DNA from 3 places in the Ensifer fredii genome. Region 2 is predicted to be linked to each of the others. Evidence: predicted binding sites of a transcription regulator. Region 2 holds the regulator's gene; each other region holds the start of a gene.
What was found. Region 2 encodes LexA, which represses DNA repair genes until DNA is damaged. Its sites were predicted from a motif close to TGTTCNNNNTGTGTTCNG; they were not measured.

Region 1 (9,729 bases), on a different replicon from region 2:
CCGTCGTGCCAAACCTTTGCTGCAGGACGATTCCGTCGCTAAGTCCAAACCGGCCCGGCCGCGCAATCCGGCACAACCCAATCTTCCGTTCGACCCGATGCCCGAGCGCATCGAGCCCTGCCTGGCGCTCCTGAAGCCGGTCCCGCCGAAAGGCCCGGATTGGGTGTTCGAGGTGAAGTGGGACGGCTATCGCCTGGCAATCCATATCGAGCCGAAAGGTGTCAGGATCATCACTCGCGGCGGCCACGACTGGACGCATCGTTTCCCGGCAATCGCCGAGGCCGCCAGCAAGCTCGGTGTCGGGACCGCCATCCTCGATGGCGAGGCCGTCGTGCTCGATGAGGAAGGACGGTCCGATTTCGGGGCGCTGCAGCGCTCGCTCGGCGGACGCGGCGGCAAGCGTTCATCGACGGAGTCGGTGTGTTTTGCTTTCGACCTTCTCTATTTCGATGGCCACGACCTGACAGGAACAGAACTCTCCGTGCGCCGGCATCTGCTCGAAGACTTTCTTGACGGCTCCGCCGGCGCGATCCAGTTGTCCGAGGAAGTGTTCGGGGATGGCGCCGCACTTCTCGAGAAGGCTTGCTCCATGGGCCTCGAGGGCATCATCGCCAAGCATCGGGATCGGCCCTATCGCTCCGGTCGCACCGGCGACTGGTTGAAGATCAAATGCGTCCAGAGCGAAAGCTTCATGATCGTCGGCTACGAGCAGTCGCTGACTGCCCGCGGCGGGCTTGGCAGCCTTTTTCTCGCCGGCCGCAAAGGTCATGACTGGGTTTATGTCGGCTCGGTCGGAACCGGGTTTAATACGAAGGACGCAGCATACCTGCGCGCCACTCTCGACAGGCTCAAGACCAAACGGCCGGCGGTGCCGCTCAAGGGCAAGAACCTGATCTTCGCGCAGCCGACCTTGATCGCGGAGATCGAGTTTCGCGGCTGGACCCATGACGGGAGCCTGCGCCACGCATCCTACAAGGGCCTTCGCGAGGTTCAGGACAATGCCGCGGTGTTTGACATGAGCGAACGGGCGACCCTCTGAAAGGCGGGGGTCGCGAGCCGCGCCGCGCATGACTCGCTACCAGAGCTCCTCCTCGACCGCCTCTTTGATAGCGCCGACGATATAATTGACGAGCCCGCCGCCGGCCGCTTCCACCAGCATGTCGCGACTGATGCCCTCCTTCTCCGCATCAGCGAGAAGATCCTCGACGAGCCTCGACGCGTCGCTCTGCTGCGTGCCGCTGTCGATATGCTCCGATTTCCAGCGTTCAAGGAATTGTTCAGGCTTCATAGCTTGGACCTCCTGACGAAGCGAACCCTTACGGAGGAAAATGGTTCTACGTATGACGTCATCGAGATTTGAAAAGCGGACCGATGAAAGAACAGGGCGCTCGACCCTTTCGGGGAGCGCCCTGTCGGACCCGGACGACCGCGCGGTAGAACAGTTGCTCGCAAAAGCGGTCATCGATTCGGGTGGTGAGCGACCGGCTGCCCGCATTTCAAGGTCCGTCGACGCGCTGGAGTTCGAAGAAGTAGATCCGATCGTCACCATTGATCGTCATCGCGCCAATGATCCTGTCCACATCTATCCGTCGGAAATGATCGACAATGGGTTGATGGTCATAGACCAAGGCCGCGCTCTCGACGCCGCCAAACACCATCGTCTTCAAGGAGGCGACCGGGGCCCTCGCCCGCAGCCGGCGCTGGAGATAGGAAAACAGGTTGCTTGCCACGCGCATTCTGCCGACCTCGTGAAAACGTAACGCCAGCCGAAGCGGGATCCATTTCGGATCAATCGCGACCAGTCGCCGGTCTCCCGATCGAAACAGCAAGGCATCGGCGCGCATGTCCGGCGTGAACCGTTTGCCGAACCAGCCGAGATTTTCGAGCACACCGTCGAATGGATGCCCCGTCGGGATGCCGTGTCCTTTCCAAAGCCCGGCCAGTTCGCGCGTCTCGACGGGAGGCAGGCTCCGGAAGACCTCAAGCGCGGTTTGCTGATTTTTCACCGGGAGCATTCCTTCTTGTCGTTGCGCTCTCTGGCCCGTCGCCTTGATTTGGCGTTGCGCCGCGCCACGCGCAGTTCCTCCAGATCAGGCATCCACCAACCCCGTTCGAGCTCGCGCTCGTTCGGCGGCGTTCGTGCGGGCCAGGTCGTCACCAGTTCTTCGAGCGAGCCCGATCGCCACGACGTCCACACATATTCCTCGCCATCTTCGGCGGGGAAGTAGAACGTGCTGATCGTCGCCGGGTCGGCCAGCTCGCCGTCAGTGCCGATGAAGAAAACGACGCCGACATGCGTGCCGACGGCGCGGTCAAAGGGCGGAGCATAATCGGCAGGAACGGGATAGCGTTTCCGACGGCGCTCCTTCATCCTCGCCTTGGATGCCTCGTCTTCTTGCGTTCCCTTGATCGTTTCGCGCCGTGCCTGCCGTGCTTCCGGCTCACTGCGCTCCGCCGCCGCCTCGATCGTGGGCCATCGCTTCCGGAGTTCATTGAACGAGCGGTAAGGGACGGTCCATAGCCGGCGATCGGCGTCCCAGCGTGCATACGGAATTTCCCGGATCTCGTTGACGACCGTCCGTGAATAGGGCGTCTGGATCTGTAACGTGGCGGTCGTCGCCTCGAGATAGCGGCTTTCGATCGGATCGAAGGCGAACGCGTCCCTGCCCTTCTCATCAGCGAATCTATCGGCCTCCGCCTCCATCTCGGCCAGCCAGCGGCTGATGCGCTTTTCGGCGGTGCGGCCCGGAACGAACCAGGCATTCAGCCTGTCGCTCCAGCGCGCCCGCGGGAACGCCTCCCGAAACCGTGCCACCGTTATTCGGTCATGCGGCAGGTCGGTCGTCGCACCCACACGGGCGGGCCTGGAAGGCTGGTCTTTCGTTTCTTCATCCATCGGTCATGACCCGGGCGGCACCAAGTGCTCACGCGGCCCGTCTGGATTTTCCAAGGCGCTTGATCGCCTGTTCGAGCGGCCGCTCGCCATCACAATAGTCCTGCCAGGCAGTGGTTTTCGCAAGCAGCGCAGGCACGGTGCGAACGGTAAAGCGCTTCGGGTCGAGATCGGACTTCACCTGTGTCCAGTTGAGCGGCATCGAGACAGTGGCGCCGGGCCGCGCGCGCGGCGACAGCGGCGCCACGGCGGTCGCCATGCGATCGTTGCGGAGATAGTCGAGAAAGATCCTCCCACTCCTGAGGCTCTTGCTCATCTTGATGAGATAAAGATCGGGATTATCGCGCGCCATTTGCTCGCAAACGTCATGCGCGAAACCCTTGGCCTCCGTCCACGACAGAGGCTTGCGCTTATTCACAGTGAATGGCGTGACGACATGCAATCCCTTGCCGCCTGTGGTTTTGCAGAAGCTGACGAGGCCGAGCGCGTCGAGGCGAACGCGCATCTCGCGCGCGTCACAGCAGCAAACGGGACGTCGGGACCAGGATCGAGATCGAACACCAGACGACCAGGCACTTCCGGCTTGCCGGGCTCGCAGTTCCACGGATGCAATTCGATACCGCCGATCTGGGCGATCGCCGCGAGCCCCTCGATCCGGTCGATCTGAAGGTAGGGCTTCTTGTCGCCGAAGACTTTCACCAGCTCGAGCAGGTTGGACGTGCCGGGCATCGCATGTCGCTGAAAAAATTGCTCGCCGCCAATGCCGTCCGGCGCCCGAATGATCGAGCAGGGCCTGCCCCTGATATGCTCGATGAGCCAGGTGCCGACAGCTTCATGATAGCGGGCAAGGTCCTCCTTTGTGACCGGTTCGCCATCGCCGGCGTCCGGCCAGAGCGCCTTGTCGGGACTGGAGATGAGGACGCCCATCACCTCTGCCTTCGCGCCTTTGCGGCGGACAGCCCTCGTCTTTGCGCTCGGCGCCGGCTCGGGTGTGTCTGTCTTGGTGGGTGTTGCCGGCCGTTCGGTCTCGACCTCCGCGGCTGGCTTGTCTTCGCGCAGACCCTTGAAGGCTGCCTGACGAACTAGGCCGTCGCCCGTCCAGTCGGCGAACTCGATCTCGGCAACGAGCTCCGGTTTCAGCCAGGTGACTTCCTTCTCCTTTTTCGGCGCACCGATCCCGGTGAAGGGTGACTTCGATGTTTCCAACGCCTTCAGCTTGGGGACGAACCGCTCGACCTTCGCGGCGCCGAAGCCCGTGCCGACCCGGCCGACGTAGACGAAGTGATCGCCGCGGTGAACGCCGACCAGAAGAGATCGAAACTTGCCGTTGGTCCTGGCATAGCCACCGATCACCACCTCATGACCAGCCCGGCATTTCGACTTTGCCCAGGTATCGGTGCGGCCCGACTGATAGGGCGCATCCATCTGCTTGGAGACGATACCTTCGAGCGACAGCTTGCAGGCGGAGCGCAGCACCGCGTCACCGCCGGATTCGAAGTGTTCGACGTAGCGGATATGCGGATCGTCGCTCCCGGCAGCGAGGAAGTCTTCGAGCCGCTTCTTCCGCTCGATCAATCGCATCGACCTCAAGTCCTCGCCGCCAGCGAAGAGCAGGTCGAAGGCGAAGTAGACAAGGTTAGCGGTCTTGCCTTCCGAGAGCGCGGCCTGGAGTGCTGCGAAATCGGGTGCACCATTGTCGTCCAGGGCGCAGATTTCGCCATCGATGATGCAATCGGGCAATTCGGATGCAGCATCGGCGATCTCTGGATATTTCGCGGTCCAGTCGAGACCCTTGCGCGTCTTCAGCGTCACCTTGCCCTGGGCGACGCGCATCTGGATCCGATAACCGTCGAATTTGATCTCATGCAGCCAGTCGTCGCCGGCCGGCGGCCGCGCAAGCGTCTCGCAGAGCTGCGGCGCGACGAAGCCCGGCAGGTCGACTGTCGTGGAAGTCGCGATATTCTTGCGCGATCTCTTCTTGCGCTCGTCAGCCGCCAGACCGTGCTTGCTGTCCCAGACGGCATCCGCTTCTACATCCGCATTCGCCATCATGAACGGTCGTGGCTTGCGGCCCTTGCCTTCCGCGATCTGCTCCATGCTGCGGCCGGAGGCGACGGAAGTCGCGTTCTCCTCGAGGATCGCCGCGCCGTTCTCCTCAACCGAATGTTCGTCACGATGCTTGATCAGCAGCCAGTTGGTCCGTTTGCCGCCATCGCGATCGTTGCGCATCCGAACTAGGACGAAGCTGCCATGCAGCCGCTTGCCAACAAGCGTGAACTTGAAGTCGCCCTTCCTCAGGGCCTCTTCAGGTGACTTCCTACCCTCCGGCTCCCAGTAGCCGCGATCCCATAGCATGACCGTGCCGCCGCCATATTGACCCTTGGGGATCGTGCCTTCGAAGTCGCCGTAGTCGAGCGGGTGATCCTCGACCTCGACAGCGAGCCGCTTGTCACTAGGATCGAGCGATGGCCCCCTGGTCACTGCCCAGGATTTGAACACGCCGTCGAGCTCGAGCCTGAGGTCATAGTGAAGCCGCGTGGCGTCGTGCTTCTGGATCACGAAGCGGCGGCGGTTCGATGGCTTGACCTGCGCCTTACCGCTCGGTTCGCTGGTCTTCTTGAAATCGCGTTTGGCGCGGTATTTCGAAAGATTGTCAGCCATTGGTTTCGCGGACCCTTCCAGGCGTACGAGGAGCGGCGCCGGCGTCTGCCTCCCGATCGTCGATGTTCACAGATGACAACGCGGCCGGCGGTCCGTAGTTTCGCGGGGCGCGCGTGGGTCAGGTCGATCGAACAGTTGATATCGCGGTAAAGGCTGGTATGTTCCCTTTTTGTTTCGGCGCAGATCCTCCGGTAATGCGCCGATCCCCTCGCCATCGCTGAAGCCGTCATGAACGACATAAGCCCCACCCCCATTCGCAAAATCGTCCATGTGGACATGGATGCTTTTTATGCGTCGGTCGAGCAGCGCGATAACCCCGATTTACGCGGAAAGCCTATAGCCGTCGGAGGCTCCGCCGCGCGTGGCGTGGTCGCTGCGGCGAGCTACGAGGCGCGCGCCTATGGCGTTCATTCGGCAATGCCGTCGGTCACCGCCAAGCGAAAGTGCCCGGACCTGATTTTCGTGCCGCCGCGCTTCGACGTCTACAAGGCGGTGTCCCAGCAGATACGGGAGATCTTTGCGGAATACACGCCGATGATCGAGCCGCTATCGCTTGACGAGGCTTATCTTGATGTTACCGAGAACCTGAAAGGCATGGACATCGCCACCGAGATCGCGCTGGAGATCCGTGCCAAGATCAAGGCCGTCACCGGCCTCAACGCGTCGGCCGGCATCTCCTACAACAAGTTCCTCGCCAAGATGGCAAGCGACCTCAACAAACCCAACGGCCAGGCAGTGATCACGCCGAAGAACGGACCGGCCTTCGTCGAGGCCCTCCCCGTCAAGAAATTCCATGGGGTCGGGCCGGCGACTGCGGAGCGCATGCGGAAATATGGCATCGAGACCGGACTCGATCTCAAGGAGAAGACGCTTGAATTCCTGGTGGAGCATTTCGGGAAGTCGGGTCCGTATTTCTATGGCATCGCCCGCGGCATCGATGAGCGCCAGGTGAAGCCCAACCGGATCCGCAAGTCCGTGGGCGCGGAGGATACCTTCGTCGAGGACATCAATGATCTCGATCTGGCGACCGCGGAACTGAAACCGCTCGCAGAGAAGGTCTGGCGCTATTGCGAGGCGCAAGGCATCAGCGGCAAGACGGTCACCGTGAAAATCAAATACTCGGACTTCACCTTGGCGACGCGGAGCCGGACCGGGTCAGTAGCGTTTGCGGGCATTCCTGAAATCCTTGCTGCGGCGTCGGACCTCTTGGCAACCGTCTATCCATTCAAGCGACCTGTGAGGCTGCTCGGTGTCGCGCTTTCAACGCTGACGGCCTCCGAAATCAGTGATGCGCAATCACAGTCCCAACTTGACCTCGGACTCTGACGGGCATCGCCCCGAAATAAAAAAGCCTGCCGCGGGAGGAGGTGCGGCAGGCTTTCCTAAAAGAACCGAACAGCGACTTGGGAGGAGGAGTGCCGCTGTTCCAACAGACGTCCTACTGGGAGGAGGAGTGGGCCGTCTGAAATTCGAAGCGTTGCGGGAGGAGGAGCATCGCTTCGGTGAAAATGATCATACTGCGACAAGCGCCGTCCGCCAGAGTTTATGCTGCACTGGAGGTATGCATCAGCCGCAACAGTCTTTGGGACACATGCGTTACAGCCATCAGGCCCTAACCGATCGAAAGCAGTGAGGTACTTGGTTGGTGGGTCTGCCTCAGGGTATCGATAGATTTCGGACCTGAGATACCGCAGTTCGCCTTCCAGTTCCGGTTCATTGACCTCGATCCACCAGGATTTCGGGCGCCCGTCGCTCCCGTCCGACCACCGGTAACCGCGGGCCTTGAGGTGATCCTTCATGTCGAAGGGGCTGTTCTCGGCAAAAATGCGCACCCGTGAGCGCTGACTTGTGCTGTAGAGCTCCGCAAATGCTGTCGTGGAGTGGGAAGCTGTTTCCCGAGCGAGTGCTTCCAGCGGAGCAAAGCAGTCGTCGACCGCTCCATGGCCATCATGAAAGAAGCGAGCCTGGCCAAGCAGTTAGCCGAGTTTCGCTCCCTCGAATCCACGTGAGGACCAGTCGATCTCGGAGTTGGAACAGGCCTATGCCTTGCCTGAAAAAGTCGACGAAAAAGCATCGCAAAACGGGCGGTCAAACCCGCGTTATGAGCGATGACCAGGTCGGCGGGGTCGATTAGCGTTCCCAATGCCCTCATGTCGATGAGCTGTCCGGCCACCATCTCATCGGTGATGCCTGTCAGCCTGGTGATTTCGCCAGGAATGGAAATGCTCGGCTGCCGCAAACCACCATAGAGGCCAGTGACGTCGCCGATGTTGCCACGCTCGTCAAACGTGAAGGCAATTGCCCCTATTTCGATGATCTCATCCTTGCGATGGTTGAGCCGGGTTGTTTCGGTGTCGAGGATGACGCCCTTCAGCGGAAATTCAGGCCGAACGCTTGTGATGACCGGGCGGGGTTCGAGTTCCTCAGAATGCGATACCGCCCTGTAGAGACCAAATGGGCTGCCATTGCCTCTTCAACCGCTGCCGGCGGTGTGGATCGCTTATGATGCAGCGCCCGCGCAGCCTTCTCGGGTCGAGCGACAACATCGTCGGAAAACATATCGATTTGTGCAGTCATTCTTGCAGTCTTGAGCGCCGAAAGGTACGGACGTCTCACGCACGCGCACTCAAGTCATGTTCAGCTCGACAGCGCCGAATCCAATCCAGCCCTCTAGATCGGAAACGCATAGGACTCTTCTGATGTCTCCATGATATACGCAGAGGGCAAAGAAGCCCGGAGGGAGGGGTCCCCGATAGCTGGAGAGAAGCGGTTAACGCCGCTCTGAAACAAGAGACCAACCCATCCAGTCGAATGAGAAGTTCGTCCGCGGTAGAGGAGGAGAAAACATGCCAGGCAAGAAAATTCTCATGCTTACCGGTGATTTCACCGAAGAATACGAAATCTTCGTCTTCCAGCAGGCCATGGAGGCCGTCGGTCATACCGTCCATATCGTCTGCCCGGACAAGAAGGCCGGCGACATCCTGCGCACGTCCCTGCACGACTTCGAAGGCGACCAGACCTACACCGAGAAACTCGGCCATAATGTCGTCATTAACAAAACATTCGCGGAAGCAGAAACTCAACTCGACGAGTATCACGCCGTTTACTGCGCCGGCGGCCGTGGTCCGGAATACATCCGCACAGACAAACGCGTGCAGGCGATCGTGCGGCACTTCCACGAAAAGCAGAAGCCGATCTTTACGATCTGCCACGGCGTGCAAATTCTGATTGCCGTCGACGGTGTCGTGCGCGGCAGGAAGGTCGGCGCTCTCGGCGCCTGCGAGCCGGAAGTTACGCTGGCCGGCGGCACCTATATCGACCTCTCCCCCACCGAAGCCTATGTCGACGGCACGATGGTATCGGCAAAGGGCTGGACGGCCCTTGCTGCTTTCATGCGGGAGTGCCTTAAGGTTCTCGGCACCGAAATCTACCACAATAAATAAGACTGCGAGCCCGGCACACGATAGTGCCGGGCTTCGTCTTGCCGCGGGAGGTTGCCCGCCCGCTATGCCGCCCCGTGATTCCAGCCGCGCCCTCTGTTGCCGAACATCTCGTATCCGTCACTCGTGACGGCGAGCGTATCCTCGAGCTTGATGAAACCGCGCTTCGGGTGAAGCATCGTCGTCTCGACGGAAATGACCATGCCTGCCTCCAGAGGCCGATCCGCGTCCACGCCTTCATAGGCGACCGGGTGGTTGGTCATCAGGAAGGGTGCTTCGTGGCTGATGAGACCCATGCCGTGGCAGAAGAAGTCGGTAAAAGAGGCCGAAGGCAAGCTTTTCAAAACCGCTTCGGCCGCAGCGATCATCTCGCGGCCGAAAGCGCCGGCCCTGATCCTGGCGAAGGCCGCCTGCTGGATCGCCTCCACTTCAGCCAGCAGGTCCTCAAGCTCTGAATCGGGCTCGCCGAGAACGCCCATGCGGCAAAGGTCACCGATATAGCCGTGATAGTTGCCACCGGAATCGATTGAAAGCACCTCGCCCTTCGCCCACGCCTGCGGCGAGGCGGCGCGGTTGTGACTGGCGCCGAGGGTCAGCAGGCAATATTCGAAGTGGAGCCCGCGATTGGTCTCCTCCCGCCTGAGGCGTTCGATGATCTCGCCCTTCGTGGATCCCTCCCGTGCCGCCGCGATGGTAGCGAGCATGGAATCGGTTATCAGTTCGGAGGCAAGCTTG
Region 2 (9,729 bases):
ACCTGGTCCTTGAGCGCATTGATGTATTTCACCGTTTCCGCCTCAGTCGGATTGAGCGACGGCAGGATCGCCTCGCGCACTTTGGGCGACATCGGCACGCCTCGCTCGACACCGAGGATCTTGCCGGCTTCCGCGTCGTTGACGAAGAAATTGATGAACTTCGCGGCCTGTTCGCCATGCTTGGTGGTCGCGCCGATGCTCCAGATCAATGCCGGCCGGTAATAGTGCCCGGAGGGGCCGCCCTTCTCCGCGCGCGGCAGCATGCCGATGCCGAGCTTGCTCTTCATGATCAGCTGATAGCCGACCATCTGGTTCGAATAGGCCATGCCCATGGCCGAATAGCCGAGCGAAAGGCAGTTCGTATCGATCGTGTTCTGATCGAGCGTCTGGATATCGGCGCCGACGGTGCCGCCACGCTTGCGCAGTTCCTCCCAATAGGCATACCACTCCTTCGCTTCCTCGACGCCGAAACCGAGGCCGCTCTCGGTATAGAGGCTGCTGCCGCGCTGCCTCAGCCACGCATCGAAGACATATGCGTAGCGGGCCCCGTATGGCCCGCCCCAGACGTTCTTCTTGCCGGCGGCCTTGGTCATCTCGGTCGCGATGTCGGCATATTCCTTCCAGGTGGTGTCGACTCCCGGAGGTGTAATGCCTGCTTTCGCAAAGGCGTCGGCGTCATAGAACAGTGCGAAGGAATTCAGGCCGAGCCCGACGCCCCAGAGTTTCCCATCCACAGTCGTCAGCTTCAGCACATCCTTGCCGAACGAATCCACGTCCAACGTCGATGGAATGAACGGATCAAGAGCAAGGCAGGCGCCGCGCTTGGAGTAATCGGAAATCGTGCTCGGCTCGAGCTGGAAGACGTCCGCGATAGCACGGCCGGCCATCTGGGTCGCAAGCTTCGTCCAGTATCCGTCGCCGCTCAGGCTCTCGCCAACGATCGCAATGTCCGGATTTTTCTCCTGGAAGAGCTTGGCGACGCTCAAGGTCCGCTTCGAGCGATCGTTGGATCCCCACCACATGGCGCGGAGCTGCACGTTTTCGGCAGCGAAAGCCGAGGTCGCGCCGAGTGCAAGACCAGCGGCCGTGCCGGCCGAGCCGAGCAGGAATGTACGTCGATTGAGTAGCATGCCGTTCCTCCTGTCGTTGTCTGCCTCGCGCTCTCCTCCAGCGCCAGGCGAAGCCATTCTGCGAAAGCTTATGCAAGAAAATTGATTTTGCAAGATTTTGTTCGCGACTTGCAAATTTGCACAAATTGCGCGATCTTTGCGCCATGACAGACATTTCTTCCAAACGACTGCGGCAGGCCGACATCGCTACTCGGGCCGGCGTCTCCGTTTCCACCGTCTCGCGTGTCCTTGCGAACGAGCCGGGCATCAGCGACGACGTCCGCCGGCAGATCCTCCAGGTCGCCTCCGAGATCGGCTATCCGATCAAAGCCCCGCCAGCGACAAGCCCCGGCGCCTTGGCCCTGATCGCAAGCCATGGCGTGACGGGCGGCCTCAGTGTCTTTTACGAGGGGATTGTCGAGGGTCTGCGGTCCGAGGCAGCCAAGTTGGGCATGCCTTTCGATATCCGCCTTGCCAGAGAGGCGAAGGCGACACCTGAAGCGGTCCGGGAACACCTGGGATCCGTCGAAGCGGAAGGGCTCTTCCTGGTCGGGATCGACCCCGCTGACGCACTTTGCAAATGGCTCGAGGAAAGTCGCACGCCGGTCATCCTGGTCAATGGCACCGACCCGCAAATGCGTTTCGACGGCATCTCGCCCGCAAACTTCCACGGCGCCTATGCGGCGACCCGGCGATTGCTTGAGGCAGGCCATCGCCGCATCCTTCACCTGACCGGATCGCATCGGCATACGATCCGTGAACGTGTTCGCGGCTTCGAGGCGGCAATCGCTTCGGCGGACGGCGGCGAAGGGCGCGTCATCCGCCTGCCCTTCGAGGGCAATTCCAGCGTCGAGGCGCATGCGGCGACGCTCGCCGCCCTTGCCGAGGACGGCGGCTTCACGGCTGCGTTCTGCATGAACGACTTTCTCGCCGTCGGCGTGCTCGAAGCGGTCACCGAGCTCGGCCGGCGCGTTCCCGAGGATTTCGCCATCGTCGGCTTCGACGATCTGCCCTGCGCCGAAATGGCAAATCCACGGCTCGCGACGATGCGTGTCAACCGCGTGGCCCTCGGCCGCGACGCGATCGGTATGATGCACTTCCGTCTCCATCATCGCGATAGGCCCGCCCGGCACGTGTCGCACGCGGTGTTCCCCGTCGCCGGCGGAAGCTTGGAGGCGAGACGGCACCCATGACCTATGATCCCGCCAGTTCCAACCCGCTCGTCGGCAATCCGCTGGAAACACGCAGCGACATGCAGCACGCCCTGCTGGGCCTCTTCGATCCGCTGTTGCCGTATTTTTCAAAAGGGAACGCGCGCGTCCGCCTCGATGCCGCCGCCGCCCACTTCGACCGGGCCGCAGCCGATCTCGAGGGCTTCGCGCGGCCGCTTTGGGGGCTTGCACCGTTTGCCGCCGCCGGCGGCGATTTCCCCCATTGGCGCCGCTATGTCGAGGGCATCGCAAACGGCACCGACCCGAACCATCCGGAGTTCTGGGGCAATGTCGGCAACCGCGACCAGCGCATGGTCGAACTCGCCGCCCTCGGCTTCACCCTTGCCCTGATCCCGGAGAAACTGTGGGACCCGCTAAGCGGCCGGGCAAGAGACAACCTCGTCACCTATCTGCTCCGGGCGCGAGAGTTCGATTATGCCGAAAACAATTGGAAGTTCTTCCGTATCCTCGTCGACATCGCACTCGATCGGCTCGGTATCGACTACGACCGCAGCCTGACCGATGCCTATCTCTCGGAACTCGACGGATTTTACATAGCGGACGGATGGTATCGGGACGGCAATGTGCGGCGTGTCGACCATTACATCCCGTTTGCGATGCACTTCTACGGCCTCATCTATTCGCGCCTCGTCGAGGATGACTATGCCAGGCGCTATCGCGAGCGTGCGCTGGCCTTTGCCCAGGATTTTCGCCACTGGTTCGCCGAGGACGGAGCGACCGTCCCCTTCGGCCGCAGCCTCACCTATCGCTTCGCCTGCGCCAGCTTCTGGTCGGCGCTCGCCTTTGCCGATCTCGAGGCGCTGCCCTGGGGCGAGATCAAGGGCCTTTGCCTTCGCCACCTCAGATGGTGGGCGGACAAACCGATCACCCATCGGGACGGCGTGCTGTCGGTCGGTTACGGCTATCCGAACCTGTTGATGTCGGAAAACTACAATTCAGCGGGCTCTCCCTACTGGGCGTTCAAGGCCTTCCTGCCGCTCGCTGTTTCCAAGAACCATCCGTTCTGGACTTCCCAGGAAACGGCCCCGAGCCCGTCGCCCAACCCGGTGGCGCTCCCCCATCCTGGCATGGTGATGATGCCCGCCAAGGGCGACGTCGTGGCGCTTTCCTCCGGGCAGGAGAACCGGCAAATGCGGTTCGGCTCGGAAAAATACGCGAAATTCGCCTACTCGACGCGTTACGGCTTCAGCGTCGAGAGCGACGAGCGGGCCTTCAGCGGAGGCTCCTTCGATTCGATGCTGGCCTTCAGCGACGACGGCATTCACTACCGTGTGCGCGAGGCGAACGAGGAAGCACGGCTTGCCGGTAACGTGCTCTTTGCGAGGTGGTCGCCCTGGCCGGACGTCTCCGTCGAGACCTGGCTGCTGCCGGCCACGCCCTGGCATGTCCGGGTGCACAGGATCACGACGCCGCGGCCGCTTGAAACTGCCGAGGGCGGCTTTGCCATTGCCAGACGGGACTTCGAAGCCGATACACTTTCCGCACAGGCGGGTTGGGCCTATGCCATCGGCAAAGAGGACTTCAGCGGAATCCACGACCTCGGCTCGACAGTCACGCGCCAAGGTCTGGCACAGAAGGCGGCGCCCAATACCAATCTCATCGCCGCAAAGACCCTGGTGCCGCAATTGCGCGGCACGATCCCCGCCGGTGAGACTATTCTCCGCTGCGCCGTGCTGGCCGTTCGCGACATCTCGGCCGTGTCGGGCGATTGGGAAGGTCCGCCCGCTGTCCCCAAGATCGCCGAACTGCGCACCGTCGCCGAAGAGGGCGTAAGGGTCAGCGCCATGCAAGCGCCGGGACGCATGTCATGACCCCCCCGGCGATTGCCTTCGCGATGCAGCCCGAAAGGACGGAACACGTACTCACACCGGAACTTTTCGCACGCATAGACCGTCTCGCTCGCATACTCGATCGGCAACCCATGACCGTTTTCGGCGACGGCCGGGGAAGCCGCTTGCTCGCCGAAGCGGAGATCCTGGTGACCGGCTGGGGCGCCCCGAGCTTCGATGCGAACGCCCTTCGATCGGCCCCTCGCCTTCGGCTCATCGTCCATGCGGCAGGAACGGTCAAGGACCTGATCGATTTGTCCGTGTTCGATGCAGGAATCACCGTCAGCCATGCGGCCGAAGCCAACGCCGTGCCGGTCGCGGAGTTCACGCTGGCGGCAATCATTTTTTCGGGCAAGCACGTTTTTCGCTTCCGCGACCTTTATGCCGCCGACAGAGGGCGTCAGCGCATCCAGCTGCTGCAGGGGCAGGCTATTGGAAACTACCGCCGCACCATCGGCATCGTTGGCGCCTCGCGGATCGGAAGGCGGGTGATCGACCTGCTTCGCCCCTTCGATTATCGGGTGCTGCTCTACGATCCCTTGGTCGGGGAAGAAAGCGCTTCGGCTATCGGTGTCGAAAAAGCCGATCTCGAGACGCTGATGGCGCATTCGGATATAGTCTCGCTGCATGCGCCTTCTCTGCCCGAGACCCAGCACATGATCGACGGGCGGCGGCTGTCCCTGATGAAGAACGGTGCGACACTGATCAATACGGCGCGGGGTGCGCTCGTGGACGAGGCCGCACTGATAGACCGGCTGAAGACGGGCGCAATCAATGCCGTCATCGACGTGACGGATCCCGAGGTGCCGGAAGGAACGTCGCCTTTCTATGATTTGCCGAACGTCTTCCTAACGCCGCACATTGCCGGCGCCATCGGACTTGAGAGGACGCGGCTCGGCGAAATGGCCGTCGACGAAATCGAGCGCTTTCTGGAAGGCCGGCAGCTGCTGTTCGAAGTCCGCAAGCACGACCTGGAGCGCATTGCATGAGCGATTTCGAACCGGGGCTCTGCACCGTCACCTTCAGGAGCTTGCCTCCGGAAAAAATCGTCGGCTTAGCCCGGAGCGCCGGTCTTGCGGCGATCGAATGGGCAGGCGACGCTCATATTGCTCCAGGCGACACGTCCAACGCCCGGATCGTCGGGCTCCTCAGCGCAAGGGCCGAACTGACGACATCCTACGGATCCTATGTCGCGCCACCGACTGACGACCTCATCGAATTCAGGCGTGCGCTCGAGAGCGCGATTGCACTCGGTGCCTCGAATATCCGCATCTGGCCAGGCACCCGCCGGCGCGATTCAAAGGACTACAGCGCAGGCGAAAGACGTGATGCCGCAAAGGCGATCCGCGACATGGGCGCCGAAGCCGCGCGCCACCGCGTGACCGTCTCGCTGGAATATCACCCGCGATCGCTGACGGACACGACCGACTCGGCAAGCCGCCTGATCGACGCGATCGCCCACGACAATGTTTATCTCTATTGGCAGCCGCGGCCCGGGCTGGAGCTCGGCGAGGCGCTCGCAGAGGTCGCCCGCATCGGTCAGCATGTATCTCATGTCCACGTCTTCGCCTGGGATCGAAATCGCAACCGTTTTCCCCTGGCATCGGCATCCGACTATTGGCGAAGCGTCCTCACGGCCCTCCCCGCATCGCGCTGGACCGGGCGACGCTTTGCAATGCTGGAATTCGTCGCCAATGACGATCCCGCCGCCTTCATCGAGGACGCCGCGACGCTCAAGCAAATTCTCCTCGAGTGACATCCACGACGGCCCCGATCCTCCCCACGCGAGACGCCGGGAGGGACTGGCGCGGGCGCTCAAATCCGCCTATATAGGTGAACGGCTGGGGTCGTAGCTCAGTTGGGAGAGCGCCGCAATCGCACTGCGGAGGTCGAGGGTTCGACTCCCTTCGACTCCACCAAACGACCTTTGTCCGACCCGGAGACATAGGTAACAGAACATCGCTAAGACATCAGCGACATCTCTGTAGCGGGCCGATCCGACGTGGCTCGTCACCCTCGGACGACCACCACTTCAGACTGTGTTCGCAGCAGACCCATTGCGAACGCGAATTCCGTTAAGAAGCGAGCGACCCGAAGTCAGAGGGAGCGGTGTTTTCCACCCGATGTGCCGTCTTCCCGCCTTGCCCCTCGCTTGCCAAAGAGCCTGATTTGAGAGAGACTTAGCACCTGGCATCATTGCATATCGGCAACTCCCGCAAGTGGGGACTACCATGCCTCTCAAATCTCTGATCGCCGCCGCCTTAATCGCTCTTCTCACACTTTCAGGATGCGCCACGACAGGCGCTACGGGCAACACGACCTACACCCAGTGGTACGGCCCCTACCCTGAACCCGACTTCGACGTTCTTAGCCCCGGCGGGCTGCGCCTCGCCTACTAGGACGGCTTGTCAAGACGATGCACAGCGTCGTCAAAGGTGAGCAAACGCTCGCCTATGTGTGACGCTTGCCGCACGCAAGTCTTCACCACCATCGAAACCCGCAAACCGTCCGTGCCGCCCTGATAGCGGACGCGCCTCGACGCATGAGTTCACGGAATATTAAGTGCTTGCGGAACACATATGGAACGGATAGTTTCTGTTCTTGATTTGTTTCGCGAATCTGGAGTGACGCGCATGCTGACCCGCAAGCAACAGGAATTGCTTCTGTTCATTCATGAACGGATGAAGGAATCCGGGGTCCCGCCCTCCTTCGACGAGATGAAAGATGCGCTCGATCTTGCGTCGAAATCGGGCATCCACCGGCTGATCACTGCGCTGGAAGAACGCGGTTTCATTCGCCGGCTACCCAATCGGGCCCGAGCGCTCGAGGTCATCAAGCTGCCGGAAGCCTATTCGAGCCCAGCCCAGCCGCGGCGCGGCTTCTCGCCGAGCGTCATCGAGGGCAGCCTCGGCAAGCCCCCGGCACCGAAGCCGGCGCCAACGCCGCCGGTCGAGAGCGCGTCTATAACAGTGCCGGTCATGGGCCGGATCGCCGCCGGCGTGCCGATTTCGGCCATTCAGAACAATACGCACGAGATTTCCGTGCCGGTCGAGATGATCGGCAGCGGCGAGCACTACGCCCTCGAAATCAAGGGCGATTCGATGATCGAGGCGGGCATTCTCGATGGCGACACGGTGATCATCCGCAACGCCAGCACCGCCAGCCCGGGCGACATCGTCGTCGCCCTGATCGACGACGAGGAGGCAACCTTGAAGCGATTCCGCCGCAAGGGCGCATCGATCGCACTGGAAGCGGCGAATCCGGCTTACGAAACGCGCATCTTCGGACCCGACCGCGTGAAAATTCAGGGCAAACTCGTCGGTCTGATCCGGCGCTATCACTAGGCCGATTTGGGTTCCTGTGCCGATCCTGTGTGCGGTCGTTTCGCGCGGTCGCGACGACAGAACTGTTCTCTTTGCCTTCCGTGATCTCGCTTACTGCGGCCGGCGTTTATTGGTCTCGGCGTCCGCCATGCCACCGGCAAGAAGCGCTCTCGTATTCCGGCCTGTTCAAAGCTGTTTGTGGGCGTCTTTTTTGAACGTCTCCCTCTTGCGCTCCACATGGATTCGTTTTAAACGCCCGCCATCGCTCGATTTTACGAGCACGAGAGGCCTCGTGGCGGAGTGGTGACGCAGAGGACTGCAAATCCCCTCCACTTCCAATAAAATCAATGTCGTTTCTGAAAAACAGGTCCAAAAGCGCCTCGTTTTTTGCCGTTTTTGCACCATTGATTTTTCAGAGGAATCTCGACTTTTCAGAAACGGAAAACCGAGGATAATTGCTCATCGGCGCGTGCGGGCGCCCTTCACGACATGCGGGATTCGACAACCTCAAACGAGGAGCATCGCGCATGCCTGAACGTCTACGAACACTCGCCGAATTCACCCTCCCCCAGATGGTTCTGACCTGTTCGCAGTGCGGGCGAAAGGGCCGCTACAACGTCGCTCGGCTGATCGAAAAGCACGGCGCCGACATGCCTATCCGCGACTTTATAAACCTGATCGGCCAGAGCTGTGAGCGCAGGACGCAGCTGAGAGAGCACCAGAGATGCGGGCTCGGATGCGACGACCTGATCTACATGTTCACGCCAAGGCCGGCCGCTGAAGGATATGCCGATCAAGTGGAGCAGCAACACAGCGAGCGTCCCTGAGCGCCTCCGGCGGAGCCAGCGGCTGTTGACTCTGAGACAAAGATCGCTTCAATCAGCCGTCTAACGAATGGTTGTGCGCATATTGCAACGCTCGTGAACATCACGAAGGGTTGATGATTTCAAAAATTAATAATTTGTTGACGGGGATGTGTTGACATATATGTCAATAAGCGAGGTAATAAAAACACACTGCGAGAACCCCGATGAGACGCTGCGCTTACTTGTTCCCGCCCGTCCGTCCTATTTGGTCCAGAGGCACATTTTTCTTGGAAAAGAAGTGCAGCAATTCGTGGACGGAGATGGTGTCGACGGCCGGTTCGCCAGGCTTTCCGGTAGGACATTATCTGTCTTGGAGCGCATCTCAAACGGGTCCTATGTGACGTTTGGCATGGACCCGCACGACAAAGACGCCAGTTGCACAATAGCAAGGGTGGACCCCGTACTTCTGGGGATCGTCGACGTTCGGATCCGAGACCCGCAGCCCGCCATCCGAGTTTTTGGCGGATTTGCCGAGCCAGACATCTTGGTGTTGCTCAAATGGATGCCGCGAGCAGGCTTGGACTTTCGAGCGGCAGCACAACTATGCAGGCAAGAATGGGATTCCCTATTTCCGGGGCATCCCCCTATTTATGGTGAAAAGGTGGAAGATTATGTCTCCAAGCACTTCAATATTGGCTGAACCGCAAGGCGACCAGCGCATATCGGAGAGAACGCTTGGCTATGTGGCAGAGAACGCTCGCGAGGACATGTATGACCTCGTCGTGCGTAACTGCGTGGAGTCAGGTATCTCTAACGCTACTTTGGCAAGGCGGCTTGGGAAGGATCCGGCCCAGGTCTCAAGGCTCTTAGGCGCGCCCGGCAACTGGACGATCGATACTGCTGCTCGAATCTTATTCGCGATCGACGGTCGCGTTATGAAGGTGGACTCGTGCTGGCCCCTGAAAGAACCAGTCGCAAACATGCGCCATGCCACGTGCTTTCATCACCCGGAGCAAGTAAACAACCTAGTGGTGCTTTCCACATCAGCGCACCAGAAAATGCCGCGCGCGGCCAGGATAAGCCATGCGATTAGGTGGTCTCGATGATCGAGGTCCGTTCAATCTTCTGTGATGATGTTCGGATAGAGGTCAACGGCAAGTCCATTTTGATTGGAGTATACCCAGGTGTGCTGTTCGCTTCAGCCGGAGATGTCGTGAAACTTTCCAACTGGATCGAGGCGCGCGGACTGGAGCGCGGAAAGCATACTGCCACAATTTCTGCATTCTTTGACAATGGCCACGAGGAGATCTCTGTCGCTGACGTCGCTGTGGACTTTACCGTGGCCGACGAGAGATTTCCTGCTATTTTCACGCCTACCGATCTTCATTTTGTTCCGGACGGACCCGGGACGCTTGCCGTGCGCTTGTCTT
Region 3 (9,729 bases), 140 kb from region 2:
TGTCGATCAAGTTCGTCGGCGACGACGGCCAGACGATCGAACACGACGTCTATGAGGCCCCCGGCGCCGGCGTTGCGATGGCGATGTACAACCTCGACGAATCGATCACCGAATTCGCCCGCGCCTCGTTCAACTACGGCCTGCAGCGCAAGGTGCCGGTCTATCTCTCGACCAAGAACACTATCCTGAAAGCCTATGACGGCCGCTTCAAGGACATCTTCCAGAAGGTGTTCGACGAGGAATTCGCCGAAGAGTTCAAGGCCGACAAGCTCTGGTACGAACACCGCCTGATCGACGACATGGTCGCCTCGGCGCTCAAGTGGTCCGGCGGCTACGTCTGGGCCTGCAAGAACTATGACGGCGACGTGCAGTCGGACATCGTCGCCCAGGGCTTCGGCTCGCTCGGCCTGATGACCTCGGTGCTGATGACCCCGGACGGCAAGACGGTCGAAGCGGAAGCCGCGCACGGCACGGTGACCCGCCACTACCGCCAGCATCAGAAGGGCGAGGAAACCTCGACCAACTCGATCGCCTCGATCTTCGCCTGGACCCGCGGTCTGGCGCACCGCGCCAAGCTCGACGGCAATGCCGAACTGGCGAAGTTCTCCGAGACGCTGGAGCACATCTGCGTCGAGACTGTCGAGGCCGGCTTCATGACCAAGGACCTGGCGCTGCTGATCGGTCCCGACCAGCCGTGGCTCTCGACCACCGGCTTCCTCGACAAGATCGACGAGAACCTCAGGAAGGCAATGGCCGCTTAAGCGGCCAGCCCGACAGCCACAACTGCGAAACCCGGCCTGTGCCGGGTTTCTTGTTTGAAGCGCCGAAGTAAAAACGAGACCGCGTCACTTGAGCGGCAGATAGATTTCCGTAAGCAGCTCGGTCGGGGCCACTTCGCGCGGGTTGTTCAGATACTTCTCGAACATGACGCTGTCGCGGATCTCGCGGCCGGAATTCGGCAGCCAGGTCCCATAGAGCCATTGATAGGCCCTCGGCATGTCGGCATAGGGCCCCCTGTGCCGCAGCACGGCATAGTTCCCGCCGTCGATCCTTTGCGGCGTAAGTGGCGCTTCGGCCGGTCCCTCGTCGTTGATCGTCACGCAGGCGAAGGATCGGAGCTTGTCGGTCTCCACCAGTTCCGGGTCATCCAGGTAAATTCCGATCATCTCCATCTCCGACCGAAGGAGGCCGCGCGCGAAAAGGGTAGCGTAAAGCGTTTCGAAGGCCTCGCCGATACCCATATAGGAACCGGAATGGGCGACACCGGCCAGGGTCAGAGGCTCTATGGTCCTCAAGTCAACATCGTACATGACAGCATTTCCTTCCATGGAAGCGGTTTCAAACACCTTGTGGCTCCCCTCCTTCCTGTAGCGCGCCGGCGGAAGACCATAGACGGCCCTGAAGGTGCGGTTGAAGGATTGAACATTCGGGTAGCCAGAGCGTCGCGCGATCGCTTCGACTGAAAGACCGGTCTGGACAAGTTCTGCCGCTGCCCGTTGCAGCCGCAATCGCTTGACGGTCGCCGCCAAGGTTTCGCCATGCACCGCCCTGTAGATGCGGTGCCAATGGTGCGGCGAAAGACAGGCGATCTCCGACAGCCGGTCGAGATTCAGCTCTTCATCGAGATGCCCGTAGATATAGGCCGAGACGTGGTGAAGCCGCCTCTCATATGTCGCCCATGCACCGCCCGCCATATCGAACCTTTCGCGCTTCGCTCGACCACGTTCAAACCACAGATCGAATTGACGAATCCTGCTGACCTGAATGCTGCCCGCTCAGCTTGTGCGGCATGGCGACTCAGATAGGCTGAGAATGCCCGGCACGTACCATCCAGCAAACGTGGCGCATCTCGAAAGTTTCGCCGATGCCCGATTCTCTTATCCCAAAAACTGTCAGCGTGATCGCCGAGGGATACGGCCGCGCCAGGCTGAAAGCGGACGCTTTGGCCGGCCTGACCGTCTCCATCGTCGCCCTACCGCTTTCAATGGCCATTGCGATCGCCTCCGGCGTAACACCCGATCGCGGGCTCTATACCGCAATCGTCGGCGGATTTCTCGTTTCGCTCCTCGGCGGCAGCCGGGTCCAGATTGGCGGTCCGGCCGGTGCCTTCATCGTTCTCGTCGCTGCGACCGGCGCCCGGCATGGTATCGACGGCCTGTTGCTTGCGACTGCGATGGCCGGCCTCATGCTCGTTGCGGCCGGCTACTTGCGCCTCGGACAGTACATCAAGTTCATCCCCTACCCCGTCACGGTCGGCTTCACGGCCGGGATTGCTGTGATCATCTTTGCCAGCCAGTTGCGCGACCTTTTCGGGCTGACGTTACCAGGCAGCGAACCGGGGCCGATTGTTGAAAAGATCGCGGCACTCGCTCGGTCCGCCGATACGGTCAATCGGGCCGCGGTGCTGACCGCCACCCTGACCGTCGGCATCATTCTCGCGCTGCGCCGGTTGCGGCCGCATTGGCCCGGAATGCTCATCGCCATCGGCGCCGCATCGGTCCTCGTCGCCGTCCTGCACCTGCCGACGGACACGATCGGCACTCGCTTCGGCGGTATTCCGCGCGGACTGCCGCTTCCGACCTTGCCGCCTTTCTCCCTTGAGAAAGCCGTTGCGGTGTTCCCGGATGCGGTCTCGTTGGCTCTTCTCGGCGCGATCGAGTCACTGCTTTCGGCCGTTGTCGCTGATGGCATGACGGGACGCAGACATCGATCCAGCATGGAGTTGATTGCCCAGGGGATAGCCAATCTGTGTTCGGCGCTCTTCGGCGGCATCTGCGTCACCGGCACCATTGCCCGCACCGCAACCAATGTTCGCGCCGGAGGCACTAGCCCCGTTTCCGGCATGCTGCATTCAGTCTTTCTCCTTCTCTTCATGCTGCTTGCCGCACCGCTAGCAAGCTATATCCCGCTCGCTTCCCTCGCTGGCGTGCTTGCCGTCGTCGCCTGGAACATGATCGAAAAGCCGGCCTTCATGGCGCTCTTGCGGTCGTCCTACGGTGATGCTGTCGTGCTGCTGGCCACCTTTTTCATCGTTGTCTTTCGCGAACTGACAGAGGGGATAGTGATCGGTGTGGCGCTCGGCGCCCTCCTGTTCATCAATCGAATGGCGAAAGGCATCTCAGTCGGTGAAATGAAGCCGCTTGAGCTGCTGCAATCGGGAAATCGCGACGAAGAGCACCCGGTCATTGGCGATGATCCGGAAACGGTGATCTATCGGATTGCAGGCATCTTCTTCTTCGGCTCGGCAGCCACCGTTGCAGCGGTGCTCGATCGGATCGCCGATCAGCGCCGAAACTTCATTCTCGACTGCTCCGAAGTCCCCTTCATGGATTCGACCGCCGCCAACATCATCGAAGGGACGTTGCGCAAGGCGGAGAGGCTCGGCGTGCGCTTCATCATCGTTGGCGCCAATACGCAGGTTCGCCGCGCCCTCTATCAACACCACGTGCGTCCACCGCGTGTCTTGATGCGCGGCTCGATCCCGGCGGCGCTCGAGACCATCCGCGGCGAAAAGAGCGCATGAAAAAGGGCGTGCAGCGCCCTTTTCTCCGTCTTTCCGCACCAGCGCCGTTCAACCGGCGAGCGCGACGGCGACCGCCTCGATCGCCTCGGCGGCGCGTCCGCCGTCCGGGCCGCCCGCCTGGGCCATGTCCGGCCGCCCACCGCCACCCTTGCCGCCGAGCGCAGCCGAGGCGACGCGCACCAGATCGATGGCGCTAACTTTGGACGTCAGGTCGTCGGTGACGGCCACGACCGCACTCGCCTTGCCGTCACCCGAGACGCCGACGAAGGCGACGACGCCGGAACCGAGCGTCTTCTTGCCATCGTCGGCAAGGCTTTTCAGATCCTTCGGCTCGACGCCGGAAATGACCTTGCCGAGGAAGCGGACGCCGCCGATCTCGCGGGCCGCGTCGCCCGAGCCGTTCTGGCCGTCACCGACGAGGGCGAGCTTCTTCTTCGCCTCGGTGAGTTCGCGTTCAAGCTTGCGCCGCTCGTCGAGCAGCGCCTCGACCCGCCCGAGGACGTCCGCGGGCTGGACCTTCAGGGCCGATGCCAGCGTCTTGACGCGCTCATCCTGTTCGTTGAGGTAGGCTCGCGCGGCTTCGCCGGTCAGCGCCTCGATACGGCGCACGCCGGCGCCGACGGCACTTTCCGAGACAACGCGCACAAGGCCGATGTCGCCGGTTGCGGAGACGTGCGTGCCGCCGCAGAGCTCGACCGAATAGGGTTTTCCGGCCTTCGAGCCGCGAATGCCCTGGCCCATCGACACGACTCGGACCTCGTCCCCGTATTTTTCGCCGAAGAGCGCCATGGCACCCTCGGCGATGGCATCGTCGACGCTCATTAGCCTCGTGGTCACCGGCGTGTTCTGAACGATGATCTCGTTGGCCATTTCCTCGACGACCTTCAGCTCCTCGGCCGACATCGGTTTCGGATGCGAAACGTCGAAGCGCAGCCGCTCGGGGGCGACGAGCGAGCCCTTTTGCGCCACGTGCGTGCCAAGCACCTCGCGCAGCGCCTCATGCAGCAGGTGGGTTGCCGAATGGTTGGCGCGCAGGCGCGAACGGCGGGCATGGTCGACGGTAAGCGCGGCTGCCTCGCCCCTTTTGATGATGCCTTCCGAGACGGTTCCGTAATGGACGAACAGCCCTTCGCCGCGCTTCTGCGTGTCGGTAACCGCAAGCTTGCCCGTTTCGGTGGCAATGACGCCCGTGTCACCCATCTGGCCGCCGGATTCCCCGTAGAAGGGCGTCTGGTTCAGGATCAGCTGGACGGTCTCGCCCTTGGTGGCGGACTCGACCACCGCACCGTCGCGGACGATCGCCTGGATCACACCCTCAGCCGATTCCGTGTCGTAGCCGAGGAAGTCGGTGGCGCCGTGCTTTTCCTTGAGCTCGAACCAGATCGTCTCGGTGGCCGCTTCGCCGGAACCGGCCCAGTTGGCGCGGGCTTCGGCCTTCTGTCGCTGCATGGCGGTGGAAAACGCATCCGTGTCGACGGTGATGCCCTTGGCCCGCAGCGCGTCCTGGGTCAGGTCGAGCGGGAAGCCGTAGGTGTCGTAGAGCTTGAAGGCCGTTTCGCCGTCGAACCGGTCGCCTTCCGAAAGGCCCGCCGAAGCATCCGCCAAAAGGTTCAGGCCTCGCTCGAGCGTCTTGCGGAAGCGCCTCTCTTCGAGCTTCAGCGTTTCGGAAATCAGCGCCTCGGCCCGGACCAGTTCCGGATAGGCGCGGCCCATCTGGCCGACAAGCGCCGGCAGCAGCTTCCACATCAGCGGCTCCTGCGCGCCAAGCAGCTGCGCATGGCGCATGGCGCGGCGCATGATGCGGCGCAGCACATAGCCACGGCCTTCGTTGGAAGGCAGCACGCCGTCGGCGATCAGGAAAGCGGAGGAACGCAGGTGGTCGGCGATGACCCGGTGGCTCGCGCGGCGGTCACCCTCCGCCTTGACGCCGGTCGCCTCCTCGGAGGCTGCGATCAGGGCGCGGAACAGATCGATGTCGTAATTGTCGTGCTGGCCCTGCAGCACGGCGGCGACGCGCTCGAGACCCATGCCAGTGTCGATCGACGGCCGCGGCAGGTTGACCCGCTCTTCCTTGGTGACCTGCTCGTATTGCATGAAGACGAGGTTCCAGATCTCGATGAAGCGGTCGCCGTCTTCCTCGGCCGAGCCGGGCGGGCCGCCCCAGATCTGCTCGCCGTGGTCATAAAAGATTTCCGAGCAGGGACCGCAGGGGCCGGTATCGCCCATCGCCCAGAAATTGTCGCTGGTCGGAATGCGAATGATGCGCTCGTCGCTGAGGCCGGCGATCTTCTTCCAGAGGTCAAATGCCTCGTCGTCGGTATGGTAGACAGTGACGAGCAGGCGCTTGGCGTCGAGCCCGTATTCCTTGGTGATCAGGCTCCAGGCGAGCTCGATCGCCCGTTCCTTGAAATAGTCGCCGAAGGAGAAGTTGCCGAGCATCTCGAAGAAAGTGTGGTGCCGGGCCGTGTAGCCGACATTGTCGAGGTCGTTGTGCTTGCCGCCGGCGCGCACGCATTTCTGCGCCGTCGCCGCGGTCGAATAGGGCCGCTGCTCGAGACCGGTGAAGACGTTCTTGAACTGCACCATGCCGGCATTGGTGAACATCAGGGTCGGGTCGTTGCGCGGCACCAGAGGGCTCGACGGCACGATTTCGTGACCGTTCTTGCGGAAATAGTCGAGAAACATCGACCGGATTTCATTCACGCCGCTCATCTTGCGTCCTATCTGTGCACATGCCGGCTGCAACCCCACGCGTTTTCCGCGCCTTGCGCCGTTTTCCTTTAACCCCGCGTCTACCACGCATAGCCGCCTCGCCGATGACGCCGTCACCGGAACCACAGGCTTTTATCTTCCGCATATCATGCTGTCCAGACGGCAGCAAAAACCGGCCGATCTGATCGACGGCCGGTTGATGGCATGCAAACTGAAGTTTGGCTCTTACATGTCGGCCGCTTCGTCGCCTTCGCTCTCCGGCCCGCCATTTTCCAGGAACCGGTCGGCAATCAGCCCGGCGTTCTGCCGCAAGGCCATCTCGATTTCTCGAGCGAGATCGGGATTGTCGCGCAGGAACAGCTTGGCATTTTCACGCCCCTGCCCCAGGCGCTGGCTGTTGTAGGAGAACCAGGCGCCGGACTTCTCGACAATGCCGGCCTTGACGCCGAGGTCGATCAGTTCGCCGGTCTTGGAAACGCCTTCGCCATACATGATGTCGAACTCCACCTGCTTGAAGGGCGGCGCCATCTTGTTCTTGACAACCTTGACGCGGGTCTGGTTGCCGACGACTTCCTCGCGCTCCTTGACCGAGCCGATGCGGCGGATGTCGAGGCGGACCGACGCGTAGAACTTCAGTGCGTTGCCGCCCGTCGTCGTTTCCGGCGAGCCGAACATCACGCCGATCTTCATGCGGATCTGGTTGATGAAGATCACCATGCAGTTGGACTTGGAGATCGACGCGGTCAGCTTGCGCAGCGCCTGGCTCATCAGGCGGGCCTGCATGCCCGGCAGACTGTCGCCCATCTCGCCTTCGATTTCGGCACGCGGCACAAGCGCGGCCACCGAGTCGACGACAAGGACGTCGATCGCGCCGGAGCGAACCAGCGTGTCGGTGATTTCGAGGGCCTGCTCGCCGGTGTCCGGCTGCGAGATCAAGAGGTTTTCGAGGTCGACGCCGAGCTTGCGCGCATAGACCGGATCGAGCGCGTGTTCGGCGTCGACGAAGGCGCAGATGCCGCCCTTCTTCTGCGCCTCGGCAACGGTCTGCAGCGCCAAGGTCGTCTTGCCCGAGCTTTCCGGTCCGTAAATCTCGATGATGCGGCCTTTCGGCAGGCCGCCGATGCCGAGCGCGATATCGAGGCCGAGCGACCCGGTCGAGACGGTTTCGATCTCGACGACGCTGTCCTTCGATCCGAGCTTCATGATCGATCCCTTGCCGAACGAACGTTCGATCTGGGAAAGAGCCGCTTCAAGTGCCTTGCTTTTGTCCACCGATTTGTCCTCTACGAGCCGCAAAGAGTTTTGTGCCATTGGGTCCACCTTTAGGTTATTGGAGCTATCGAGGCAATGAAGCCGCCGCAGGAGATTTTGTACATGCTTTGTTCTATTTTGGCAATGGCACTTCAAGTCCCTGAATCAAAATAGGTATCTTGTGAGTGTTCGATTCCTGTTCACGGGCTATTGTAGCGCATTTCCACAGGCTGCGCGGCAGTTCGCACGGGCTTCTCGCCATAGCGCCGATTCGCCGATAGAGGTGTTCGAATGACGAAGCGGGAAATCACCGTTCTGGGCGGCGCCCATGTCGACCGGCGCGGCCGTATCAGCGGCACGACGGTGCCTGGAGCGAGTAATCCCGGAACCTGGTTCGAGGAGGCGGGAGGCGGCGGCTTCAACGCCGCCAGGAATCTCGCGCGTCTCGGCCACCGGGTGCGGATGATCAGCCCGCGCGGCGGCGATCCGGCCGGTGATCTGGTGGCCGCCGCGGCCGCCGCTGCCGGCGTCATCGATTGCCCATTCATCTTTCTTGATCGCAAGACGCCGAGCTATACGGCAATCCTCGAAAAGGACGGCAATCTGGTGATCGCCCTTGCCGACATGGATCTCTACGGCTCGTTCTCGCCACGCCGGCTGCAGCAGCGTGCGACGCGCGAAATCCTCGCGTCGAGCGATCTCGTGCTCATGGACGCCAACCTGCCTCAAGAGACGCTGACGGCGCTGGTCGATGCGACGGCGGGACCGCACCGCATTCTTGCCGGCATCGCCGTTTCCCCGGCCAAGGTGGTCCGGTACCGCCAAAGCCTGACCGGCCTCGACTTCCTCTTCATGAACGAGGCGGAGGCGCGGGCGCTGACCGGCGCCGAGGCCGCCGACGTAGAGGAATGGCCGTCACTGCTGCGGTCTGCAGGCCTTGCCGGCGGCGCCGTCACCCGCGGCGGCAAAGCAGCGGTTGCCTTCGACCGGGAAGGCGCCTGCCTGGCCATCCCGCCTGCCCTGCCCGCACTTGCAGACGTGACAGGCGCCGGCGACGCGCTGGCATCGGGCTTTCTCGCTGCCCGGCTTGCCGGCTTCGATCTCGCCGGCTGCCTCCGGCGCGGCATCGCCGCCGCCGTCCTGACGCTCCACTCGCCGCTAGCCGCCGCCGAGGAGATGTCGGCGGACAATCTCGCGCGGGTGCTGGCCCTTGTGCCGGAGCCCCAAATGCTGTCATGAAGTCCGCAGCCGAATTCCGGGCGGAAGGCGGAAATGCATGACGACTCCCGCCCGCCTGACGCTCCCCTCATCAGAAGCGAAAGACCATGACAAAATCCTCCTCGCCTTTCCTGCCCATCGAGTATTCCGATGAAGTCGCCGCCGCCAAGGCGCGCGGCGCGCCCATCGTGGCGCTGGAATCGACGATCATCACGCATGGCATGCCCTATCCGGGCAATCTCGAAATGGCGCGCAGCGTCGAAGCGATCATCCGCGACCAAGGAGCCATCCCTGCCACGATCGCGGTGATCCACGGCGTCCTTCATATCGGCCTCGATGACGCGAAGCTTGAGGCTCTTGCGAAAACCGAGGGCGCAATGAAGCTGTCGCGCGCCGACCTCGCCTTCGCCCTCGCCGAGCGCCGTACCGGCGCCACGACAGTCGCCGCAACGATGATCGCGGCGGCGCGGGCCGGCATCAGCGTCTTTGCGACCGGCGGCATCGGCGGCGTCCATCGCGGCGCGGAACAGAGTTTCGACATTTCCGCCGATCTGGACGAACTCGCCCGAACCGGCGTCATCGTCGTTTGCGCCGGCGCGAAGGCCATCCTCGACATTCCGAAGACGCTGGAAGTGCTGGAAACCAGGGGCGTCCCGGTCGTCACCTATGACAGCGAAACCTTCCCCGCCTTCTGGTCGCGCGATTCCGGCATCAGGAGCCCGCTGATGCTGAACAGCCCAGCGGCTATCGCGAATTTCCAGCGGATGCGCGAACTGCTCGGCGTCGATGGCGGCATGCTGGTCGCCAATCCTGTCCCGGAGGAAAGCCAGATTTCGCGGGAGGAGATGGAAATCTACATCGCGCGTGCTCTGGACAATGCGGCGAGCGACGAGATTACCGGCAAGGCGGTGACACCCTATCTGCTCGACAATCTCTTTCATATGACCGAGGGCCGGAGCCTCGAGACCAATATTGCGCTCGTCGAGAACAACGCGCGCCTCGCCGCCGAGATCGCCGTCGCATTG

Region 1: the regulator LexA is predicted to act here: its motif matches at 5,714-5,731, upstream of dinB (DNA polymerase IV).
Region 3: the regulator LexA is predicted to act here: its motif matches at 7,605-7,622, upstream of recA (recombinase RecA).

What each region holds. Positions count from the first base shown of each region.
Region 1 covers NZ_CP024310.1:467,401-477,129, reverse strand. The annotation lists gene ligD (non-homologous end-joining DNA ligase) at 1-1,039, shown strand, start outside; gene NXT3_RS25970 (DUF768 domain-containing protein) at 1,076-1,288, opposite strand; gene NXT3_RS25965 (DUF4334 domain-containing protein) at 1,497-2,015, opposite strand; gene NXT3_RS25960 (hypothetical protein) at 2,003-2,896, opposite strand; partial or broken gene ligD (DNA ligase D) at 2,925-5,554, opposite strand; gene dinB (DNA polymerase IV) at 5,783-6,880, shown strand; partial or broken gene NXT3_RS25945 (3'-5' exonuclease) at 7,171-8,131, opposite strand; gene NXT3_RS25940 (DJ-1/PfpI family protein) at 8,401-8,997, shown strand; gene NXT3_RS25935 (M24 family metallopeptidase) at 9,060-9,729, opposite strand, start outside.
Region 2 covers NZ_CP024307.1:1,909,849-1,919,577, reverse strand. The annotation lists gene NXT3_RS09565 (ABC transporter substrate-binding protein) at 1-1,130, opposite strand, end outside; gene NXT3_RS09560 (LacI family DNA-binding transcriptional regulator) at 1,274-2,302, shown strand; gene NXT3_RS09555 (DUF2264 domain-containing protein) at 2,299-4,152, shown strand; gene NXT3_RS09550 (hydroxyacid dehydrogenase) at 4,149-5,159, shown strand; gene NXT3_RS09545 (sugar phosphate isomerase/epimerase family protein) at 5,156-5,926, shown strand; tRNA gene NXT3_RS09540 (tRNA-Ala) at 6,014-6,089, shown strand; gene NXT3_RS31945 (hypothetical protein) at 6,402-6,569, shown strand; gene lexA (transcriptional repressor LexA) at 6,804-7,514, shown strand; gene NXT3_RS09530 (hypothetical protein) at 8,021-8,320, shown strand; gene NXT3_RS09525 (hypothetical protein) at 8,481-8,999, shown strand; gene NXT3_RS09515 (hypothetical protein) at 9,402-9,729, shown strand, end outside.
Region 3 covers NZ_CP024307.1:2,053,922-2,063,650, forward strand. The annotation lists gene NXT3_RS10215 (NADP-dependent isocitrate dehydrogenase) at 1-761, shown strand, start outside; gene NXT3_RS10220 (AraC family transcriptional regulator) at 846-1,694, opposite strand; gene NXT3_RS10225 (SulP family inorganic anion transporter) at 1,865-3,523, shown strand; gene alaS (alanine--tRNA ligase) at 3,572-6,235, opposite strand; gene recA (recombinase RecA) at 6,461-7,546, opposite strand; gene NXT3_RS10240 (carbohydrate kinase family protein) at 7,778-8,725, shown strand; gene NXT3_RS10245 (pseudouridine-5'-phosphate glycosidase) at 8,812-9,729, shown strand, end outside.